One region of the Actinoallomurus sp. CA-142502 genome, then DNA from elsewhere that is predicted to be linked to it. Evidence: predicted binding sites of a transcription regulator. Region 1 holds the regulator's gene; each other region holds the start of a gene.
What was found. Region 1 encodes LexA, which represses DNA repair genes until DNA is damaged. Its sites were predicted from a motif close to TCGAACANNTGTTCGA; they were not measured.

Region 1 (3,273 bases):
TGTCCGCCGACCGCGAGAAGACCGGCGTCTTCCTGGGGCGCTACGCGATCAACCCGGTCAACGGCGAGCGCATGCCCGTGTGGGCCTCGGACTACGTCCTGGCGGAGTACGGCCACGGCGCGATCATGGCGGTGCCCGCGCACGACCAGCGCGACCTGGACTTCGCGCTCAAGTTCGACCTGCCGGTGCGGGTCGTCGTGCACACCGGCGAGGCCGACCCGGCCGAGTCCGGCGTCGCGACCCCCGGCGAGGGCGAGCTGGTCAACTCCGGTCCGCTGGACGGCCTGACCAAGGGCGCCGCGATCCCGCGGATCACCGAGATCCTGGAGGAGCGCGGGCTGGGCAAGGCGGCCGTCAACTACCGCCTGCGCGACTGGCTGATCTCCCGGCAGCGCTTCTGGGGCACGCCGATCCCGATCATCCACTGCGAGGCCTGCGGCGAGGTCCCGGTCCCCGACGACCAGCTGCCGGTGCGCCTGCCGGACGACCTGCGCGGCGCCGACCTGGCGCCCCGGGGCGTGTCGCCGCTGGCGGCCGCCGCCGACTGGGTCAACGTCGCGTGCCCCAAGTGCGGCGGCGCGGCCAAGCGCGACACCGACACGATGGACACCTTCGTCGACTCCTCGTGGTACTTCGTGCGCTACTGCTCGCCGGGCTACACCGACGGCCCGTTCGACGTGGAGAAGGCGCGCCGGTGGATGCCGGTCGACCAGTACACCGGCGGTGTCGAGCACGCGATCCTGCACCTGCTGTACAGCCGGTTCTTCACCAAGGTGCTGTACGACATGGGCATGCTGGACTGCGTCGAGCCGTTCACCCGGCTGGTCAACCAGGGCCAGGTGATCCTCAACGGCTCCGCGATGTCCAAGACGACCGGCAACCTGGTCGACCTGGGCGAGCAGATCTCCGAGTACGGCGTCGACGCGGTACGCCTGACGATGATCTTCTCCGGGCCGCCGGAGGACGACATCGACTGGGCCGACGTGTCGCCGTCCGGCGCGGTGAAGTTCCTGGCTCGCGCGCACCGGGTCGCCGCCGACGTGACGTCGGCGCCGGGCACCGGGCCGGCCTCGGGCGACGTCGAGCTGCGCAAGGTGACCCACCGGACGATCGACGAGGTCACCCGGCTGGTCGAGGCGCACCGCTACAACGTCGCGGTGGCTCGCATGATGGAGCTGACCTCCGCCTCCCGGCGGGTGATCGACTCCGGGGCGGGCCCGGCCGATCCCGCCGTGCGCGAGGCGGCCGAGACGCTGGCGGTGATGCTGTCGCTGGTGGCGCCCTACACCGCGGAGGAGATGTGGGAGCGCCTGGGCCGGGACGGGTCCGTGGCCAAGGCCGGCTGGCCGGCCGCCGAGCCGGCGCTGCTGGTCCAGGAGTCGGTGACCTGCGTGGTCCAGGTGGCGGGCAAGGTCCGCGACCGGCTGGAGGTCTCCCCGGAGATCGGCGAGACGGAGCTGGAGCGGCTGGCGCTGGCCTCGGAGAAGATCCAGGCCGCCCTCGGCGACCGCGGCATCCGCAAGGTCGTCGTCCGCGCCCCCAAGATCGTCAACATCGTCCCGGCGTAACCCCGCCTCCCGGGCGGGACGAACACCCGCAAAGGCGACACGAAAAGCGGTGAGGGCACCCCACGAGGGGCGCCCTCACCGCGCACAGTCCAGAGACGCGTCGGTCACATCTTGCGCAGCACCGCGACGACCCGACCGAGGATCGTCGCGTCGTCGCCCGGGATCGGGTCGTACGCCGGGTTGTGCGGCATCAGCCAGACCTTGCCGTCGCGGCGCTTCAGCGTCTTGACGGTGGCCTCGCCGTCGATCATGGCGGCGACGATGTCGCCGTTCTCGGCCACCGGCTGCTGGCGGACGACCACCCAGTCGCCGTCGGCGATCGCGGCCTCGATCATCGAGTCACCGGTGACGTTGAGCAGGAAGTGCGTGCCCTCGCCCACGAGCTGCTTGGGCAGCGCGAAGACGTCCTCCACGGCCTCCTCGGCCAGGATCGGGCCACCGGCCGCGATACGGCCCACGAGAGGCACGTAGGCGGGCGCCGGGCGGGTCGCCGTCTCCTGCCCCGAGGTCGTCTCGTACGACTCCGGCTCGGTGGCCACGGCCGCCGAGCCGGGCATGCGGACCACGACGGCGCGCGGGCGGTTGGGGTCGCGCAGGAGGAAGCCCTTGCGCTGGAGCGCGCGCAGTTGGTGCGACACGCTGGAGGTGCTCGTCAGCCCGACCGACTCGCCGATCTCGCGCATCGACGGAGGGTAACCGCGGCGCTGGACGGAGTCGCGAATCACCTCCAGGACCTTGCGCTGGCGTGCCGTGAGCCCCGACTCGTCGCGGGGGCCGTCGGGCATTTCCCGAACCTTGCTCATATATGTCTCCGCTGGATGACTGCGCTCCGGTGACGCGCTGTCGCCGGTATTTCGTTCCTGTACACGGACGTTAGCGCCTTCCCGCTAAATGATCAAACACCTGTTCGAAGATGTCCTGGAAATTCGTCGGCTCTCGCGGTACAACTCGTACAGATGTTCGATCGAAATCTCTTTCGACTCGGCAGAGGGGAGATCGACATGAGCGAGCGAATCGATGGGCGCGTGAGCCTGGTCACTCCCGAGGGAGGGCTCATGGGCGAGCGTCGGGCTCATCCCGGCACACCTCTCCGGCTCACCCGGCGCGGCCGGGTCGTCGTGGTCTGCGCCGTGGCGCTGGCGCTCCTCGCCGGCTACTGGACGGGGGCGCGACACGGCGCCCGCGCCACGTCCGGCGGCGAGAGGGGGCCGGCGGTCGCGCGCGAGTCGGTGATCGTGGGGCCGCGCGACACGTTGTGGGGCATCGCCGTACGCGCCCGGCCGGAGGTCGACCCCCGCGTCACGGTCCAGCGCATGATCGACCTCAACGCCCTGTCCACCGCGGTCGTCAATCCGGGCCAGAAGATCTACATCCCCGCGCGCTGACGGGCTCGCCGCTCGCCGCGCCCTCGCGGGGCGGCGGCGCGACACGCCGACGCCGCCGTGACGGCGTCGGCGTCTTCGTGCTCATGTGGCGGACGAGGTTGCGGAGGCCCTCGTAGAGCCGTACGGTAGACCACTACATCTAGTACTTACATGGATGTAGTTCACCACAGGTTGTGGTCACGCAGTGAAGTCGCTGTAATCGAGGACGTAACGCCCGCCGGGGGGAGGGGATGGATCGTGCACTGCCCGTTCTGCCGTAACCCCGACAGCAGGGTGATCGACAGCCGCTCCACCGAAGACGGCGCGGCGATCCGGCGGCG
Region 2 (3,273 bases), 3.3 Mb from region 1:
GATCCGCGGACGGGAACGTTCCGGACGGCCGGACGACGCCGTCCGGCCGGCGCTCACCAGCCGCGCTCGCGCCACTCCGCGAGGTGCGGGCGCTCCCGGCCGAGGCTCGTGTCCTTGCCGTGCCCGGGGTAGATCCACGTCTCGTCCGGCAGCTCGCCGAACACGCGTTCCTCCAGGTCGTCCATGAGCCGGCTGAACAGCTTCGCGTCACCCCAGGTGTTGCCGGGGCCGCCGGGGAACAGGCTGTCGCCGGTGAACAGGTGGGGCGTGTCGCCGTCGTCGTAACGCAGCGCGATCGAGCCGGGCGTGTGCCCGCGCAGGTGGAGGACCGACAGCGTGACCTGCCCGACGCGTACCGTGCCGCCGTGCTCGACCGGCTCGGTGACCGGCAGCGGCAGGGCCTCGGCGTCGTCGGGGTGGGCGACCAGCCGCGCGTGGGTCGCGTCGATCACGGCGGTGAGGGCGCCCCAGTGGTCCTGGTGGCGGTGCGTGGTGACGACGTGGGAGAGCGGCCCGTCGCCGATGATCTCGAACAGCCGGTCCGGCTCGGCCGCGGCGTCGATGAGGACCTGTTCGCCCGTCGCCGTGCAGCGCAGCAGATAGGCGTTGTTCTCGTACGGTCCGACGGCCAGCTTGGTGATCGTCAAGGCGGGGAGCTCTCGCACGTCGGGGGGCCCACCGACCTTGACGTCGCCTGTGTAGGTCACGCTGTCCTCCGATCGGGCGCGGGCGCCTTGCGGCTTCCTTTCGGCTCTCGTTCCATCCTGTCACGGTGGGGACCGCGGAGGGTCCACGTCGCCCGGGACGTCGGCGGTTACGCTGCCCGTATGCGAGACGATCTCCCCATCTGCCGCACCTGCGGGGCGCAGTACGGCGCGCCGCGCGCCGACTGCCCGATCTGTGAGGACGAGCGGCAGTACGTGGGCTGGGACGGTCAGCGGTGGACGACCCTGGCGGAACTGCGCGAGGCCGGGCACCGCGGGCGGATCGAGGAGGAGGGGCCGGGCATCGTCGGTGTCGGCGCCACACCGCCGACCGCGATCGGGCAACGTGCCCTGCTGGTCCGCGCGCCGTCGGGCAACGTCCTGTGGGACATGATCACCTACATCGACGACGACATGGTCGCCCGGGTGCGCGAGCTGGGCGGGGTCTCGGCCATCGCGATCAGCCATCCCCACTTCTACGGCTCGATGATCGAGTGGGCGCACGCGTTCGACGCGCCGGTCTACATCCACGAGGCCGACCGCGAATGGGTGGCCCGGCCCGACGACTCGGTGGTCTTCTGGTCGGGGGAGACGCATTCACTCGGCGACGGGCTCACGCTGGTCAACGCCGGGGTGCACTTTGCCGGAGGCCAGGTGCTGCACTGGCGTGACGGCGAGGAGGGGCGCGGCGCGCTGCTGTCCGGCGACATCCTCACCGTCGTCCAGGACCGGCGCTACGTCAGCTTCATGTACAGCTATCCCAACCACATCCCCGAGCGCCCGCGCGTCATCCGGCGCGCGCTGCGGCTGCTGGAGCCCTACCCGTTCGAGCGCGTGTACGGGGCGTGGTGGCGGCGGATCGTCCGCGCGGACGGCGTCGAGGCGGTACGCCGGTCGGCGGAGCGGTACCTGGAGCACGCCCTGGACGACGGTCCCGAGTAGGCGTGTTCCGGTGGCGACGCTCATTCGAACACGTGTACGGTTCAGCTGCGACGAGCGGGGTGGATGAGGTCGTCTGGAAGAAACCGTCGCACCCACTCGTTAGCCTGAAGCTGACCTGTCTCGTCCAGGCTCTCAAGGGGATTGCGAATACGCCGTGGCCGACCGTCTCATCGTGCGCGGAGCACGTGAACACAATTTGAAGGACGTCTCGCTCGATCTGCCGCGTGACGCGCTGATCGTCTTCACTGGGCTCTCCGGATCCGGAAAGTCCAGCCTGGCGTTCGACACGATCTTCGCCGAGGGCCAACGGCGTTATGTCGAGTCGCTGTCGGCGTACGCGCGGCAGTTCCTCGGCCAGATGGACAAACCGGACGTCGACTTCATCGAAGGCCTGTCGCCGGCGGTGTCGATCGACCAGAAGTCCACCTCGAAGAACCCGCGGTCGACCGTGGGCACCATCACCGAGGTCTATGACTACCTGCGCCTGCTGTGGGCGCGCATCGGGCACCCGCACTGCCCCGTCTGCGGCCGCGCGATCAGCAAGCAGACGCCGCAGCAGATCGTCGACCGGCTGATGGAGTTCGAGGAGGGCACGCGTTTCCAGGTGCTCGCGCCGGTCGTGCGCGGGCGCAAGGGCGAATACGTCGAGCTGTTCCGCGAGATGCAGACCAAGGGCTTCTCCCGTGCCCGGGTCGACGGCGCGACCGTACGCCTCGACGAGGCGCCGAAGCTCAAGAAGTACGAAAAGCACGACATCGAGGTGATCGTCGACCGGCTGAGCGTCAAGGACAGCTCGCGGCGGCGCCTGGCCGACTCGGTCGAGACCGCGCTCGGGCTGACCGGCGGCACGGTCATCCTCGACTTCGTCGACCTGCCGGAGGACGACGAGCGCCGCGAGCGGATGTACTCCGAGCACCTCTACTGCCCCTACGACGACCTGTCCTTCGACGAGCTCGAGCCCCGGTCCTTCTCGTTCAACTCCCCGTACGGCGCCTGCCCCGACTGCACCGGCCTGGGCACCCGCATGGAGGTCGACCCCGAGCTGATCGTGCCCGACGTGGAGAAGACCCTCGGCGAGGGCGCCATCTCGCCGTGGTCCGGCGGGCACGTGAGCGACTACTTTCTCCGGCTGCTCACCGCGCTGGGCGAGGCGCTGGGCTTCGACCTGGACACGCCGTGGGAGCGTCTCCCGGCCGCCGCGCGCAAGGCCATCCTCAAGGGCCACGACACCCAGGTCCACGTGAGCTACCGCAACCGCTACGGCCGGCGGCGCTCCTACTACACGACGTACGAGGGCGTGATCCCCTACGTCCAGCGCCGCCACTCCGAGGCCGAGAGCGACTCCAGCCGCGAGCGGTTCGAGGGCTACATGCGGGAGATCCCGTGCCCGTCGTGCCAGGGCCGCCGCCTCAAGCCGGTCGTGCTGAGCGTCACGGTCAACGACAGGTCCATCGCCGACGTGGCCGCGATGCCGATCGGCGAGTGCGCCAAGTTCCTGCTGTCGATGGAGCTCAACGACCGTGAGAAGCACATCGCCGAGCGGGTCCTCAAGGAGATCAACGCACGGCTGGGCTTCCTGCTCGACGTCGGCCTCGACTACCTCACCCTCGACCGCGCGTCGGCCACC
Region 3 (3,273 bases), 4.6 Mb from region 1:
CGCATATCCCTTAGCGACATGTCGCCCTCAGCGCCATCGCCCCGTCGTGCCCCTACTGCGACGTCGGTCCCCTAACGCCCCCATCGCGACATCACCTCGTGCGGCGACGTCTCACGGTCGTGCCCTGGGAATGCGGCCCGTCTCTTGCGCCGCCCCGCCTCCGCCGCCCTGACCGGTGGTCACGCTGGGGCACCCGCACGGAGCCGATCGGTGAGGCTCAGGAGCCCGCCTCTCCCCACACAGCCGCGACGTCGCCGTACGGCTCGGCGGTGTAACGGGTGCTCGTAGCTCCGGTCGTAACGGCCTGCGGGTCCCGCCGATTGGGGGGGAGAGATCTCGGCGGGACCCGCGGCCAGACCGGCCGCTCCGGTGAAGGCCGGCCCGCCCGGGACGCACCGGACATCCCGCAATGTCACCACGTGCGCCCCGGGGGCCACCGCCATCCCGACCGGGGCGCCCGGCGGGGATGACGACGCTTCATGGACTACTCAAAGCGAACAGAAGGAAAGACCGGTCACGGACCAGAGCCCGCGCGCGCCCCACATGGCTCGAAGGACGGCCCGGTGGTAGGTACGGACCGGAGGTAGGTAGGCATCCAAGGTGAAGGTCCGGTCCCGGCCGCGGCCGAACGACGAACCGTCGATGAAACCATGACGGAGCAGGAGAAAGCCTCCCGTCGAACCTGGACGAAAAGGTGGGGCCGAGTAGCCAGGCCAGCTCGGGCGCGCGCCACACTCCAGCCGACCACTCGGGCCAGTCTGGACACGAACCACACCTCCAACCGTCCGACCAGGTCAGCCCTGGGCCGACCTGATCGAGACTCGTTCCCAGCCGACCGGCCGAGCCGGCCTGGACACCCCCGCAACCGACCGGACACCCGGAACAGGAGCCGCGCCCCAGCCAACCGACCGGGCCGGCGCGGACACCGCCGGATATTCCACTGTGGCCTCCCCGGATCCATCGCCGCCTCACCGGCCCGCGCCTCGATGCCAGACGGCCCGGCGCCCATGGCGGGCACGGTTCGCGCAGGGCGGCTCCGCCGGCACTCGCGCCTGGACACGAACCGCACCCGGCCGACCGACCGGGCCGGCGCGGACACCGCCGGATGTTCCGCTCCGGCCTCGCCTGCCTACGCCTCGACGCCGGACGGCCCGGCGCTCATGGCGAGCGTGGCCGGTGCAGGACGGCTCGGCGGCACTCACACCCGGACGCGCCCCGCACCCCAGCCGACCCCTCGGGCCGACCTGAGCGCGAACCGCGACCCGACCGACCGCGAGGGTCGGCCGTCACCACCGCTCACGCGCAATCGGCTCGGCCGCGCCTCGCACCCCAGCCGACCCCTCGCGCCGGCCTGAGCGCGAACCGCGACCCGACCGACCGCGAGGGTCGGCCGTCACCACCGCTCACGCGCAATCGGCTCGGCCGCGCCTCGCAGCCCGGCCTGCCGTGGCCGGGGTGGCCGGCGGGGTCAGCCGGCCACCGGGAGCATCGGCTGGCTGTCGATGCCCAGCGTCGTCTCGACCAGCGCGACGAAGATCTCCGCGTCGTGGAGCAGGTCGTTGGCCTCGTGTACGGTCACGGCGCTGGGGAGGCCCGCCTCGGCCGCGGCTCGTTTGCCCGCGCCCGCGGCGAAGAAGGCGGCCCACTCCCGCAGGGCCGGTTCGACCTCCGGGAGCAGGACCCACACGCTCCGGGGCCGGCCGCGGCGCTTGTCCGTCGGGTCGCCCCGGGCCGCGAGCACCGCGGCCGCGGCGCGCAGCGCGGCCAGGTGGGCCGCGACGTAACGTGAGGCGGGTACGGCGGACTCGGCCGCCTCGACCAGGCCGTGCCTGGCCGTCTGCAACAGTGTGATCGCCGGCGGTGCCGGCCTGCGCCTTGGGACGGGGCGCAGAGGGACGGCCGTGGACCTTGCGGACATGGCGTGCCTCCTTCCGCTCGTCGGGGTTCGCGGACGGCGCGGGCGAAACGCTTCCCCTCGTCCCGCCCGGCCGCCGCGTCTCGCTCTGGCATGCGCTGCCCGGCGAGCCGAACCCCTCCGGCGCGGACCCGCGAGAATCCGCACCGAATACTCGAACACAGGTTCGAGATGACTCCAGTAAACCCGCGTCGCCGCCATTCGTCAACATGTTCGAATGACGCCGTGTCGCCGCAGGTCAGGGCGGTCGAACATGACTGCTGTCAGTGCGCCCGGCACCCGTCCGTCGACGACACTGACGACGATACGAACGCGGACCGACAAAACCAGGCTCTAAAGTGCTGACCATGCATCCCAACACCGCGAACGTCGCCGCTCGCCTGCGGGAACTCGGCGCCACCGGCGAGGTGCGCGAGCTCCCGGACGCCGCGCCGACCGCCGTGGCCGCCGCCGCGCAGCTCGGCTGCGAGGTCGGCGCGATCGCGAACAGCCTGATCTTTGCCGCCGACGGCGAACCCCTGCTCGTCCTCACCAGCGGCGCCCACCGCGTCGACACGGCCAAGGTCGCCGCCCTGATCGGCGTCGCGAAGGTCAAGCGCGCCGACCCCGAGTTCGTACGCGCGGCCACCGGCCATCCGATCGGCGGGGTCGCGCCGGTCGGTCACCCTCGCCCGGTCCGCACGCTCGTCGACAAGTGGCTGGCCGAGCACGAGGTCGTCTGGGCGGCGGCCGGCCACCCGCACACGATCTTCCCGACCTCCTACGACGAGCTCGTACGGATCACCGGCGGCACGCCCGTCGAGGTGGAGTAGGCCGAGCGGTACGGCCGGAACGCCTCGCGGACGTGCCGTACGAACTGCTCGGGGGACTCCAGAGCCAGGAAGTGGCCGCCCTCGTCCGTCGTGGCCAGGCGGGCCATCCGCGGGTACGCGCGCCGCAGCCAGGGCTCCGGCGGGATCGGGAGCTCCGGCTCGCGCGTCAGCAGCACGGACGAGGGCACCGAGACCGCCTCGGGCGGCGGAACGGCGTCGACCGCGTACAGGCGTGACGAGGACCCGATCGAACCCGTCACCCAGTACGTCATCACGTTGGTGAGCAGGTCGTCGTCGGCGAGGCGGCCGCGCGTCGCCGGGTCGCTCCACGTCAACCACTTCTCCAGCACCCAGGCCGCCAGGCCCGAGGGCGAGTCGTTCAGCCCGTACGCCAGGATCTGCGGCCGGGTCGCCTGGACGTGCGCGTACGCGCCCCGGGTCCGCTCCCAGCGGCGCCCGGCCTCCACGTACGCCACCTCCTCCGGCGTGCGCGGAGTCGGGTCCGCCGGCCGGATCCAGTTGGTGGTCTGGATGGCCCGTACGGTC

Region 2: uvrA (excinuclease ABC subunit UvrA) is a predicted target of LexA. The motif match lies at 1,671-1,686, and genes of this name have one in related genera.
Region 3: ACQEV1_RS19025 (SAV_6107 family HEPN domain-containing protein) is a predicted target of LexA. The motif match lies at 2,070-2,085, and genes of this name have one in related genera.

What each region holds. Positions count from the first base shown of each region.
Region 1 covers NZ_JBNJMY010000001.1:8,504,526-8,507,798, reverse strand. Annotated here, with positions in the region: gene leuS (leucine--tRNA ligase) at 1-1,568, shown strand, start outside; gene lexA (transcriptional repressor LexA) at 1,673-2,371, opposite strand; gene ACQEV1_RS39685 (LysM peptidoglycan-binding domain-containing protein) at 2,570-2,953, shown strand; gene nrdR (transcriptional regulator NrdR) at 3,191-3,273, shown strand, end outside.
Region 2 covers NZ_JBNJMY010000001.1:5,196,362-5,199,634, forward strand. Annotated here, with positions in the region: gene ACQEV1_RS24735 (MBL fold metallo-hydrolase) at 54-707, opposite strand; gene ACQEV1_RS24740 (hypothetical protein) at 828-1,646, shown strand; gene uvrA (excinuclease ABC subunit UvrA) at 1,801-3,273, shown strand, end outside.
Region 3 covers NZ_JBNJMY010000001.1:3,922,173-3,925,445, reverse strand. Annotated here, with positions in the region: gene ACQEV1_RS19025 (SAV_6107 family HEPN domain-containing protein) at 1,469-1,918, opposite strand; gene ACQEV1_RS19020 (YbaK/EbsC family protein) at 2,263-2,727, shown strand; gene ACQEV1_RS19015 (epoxide hydrolase family protein) at 2,676-3,273, opposite strand, start outside.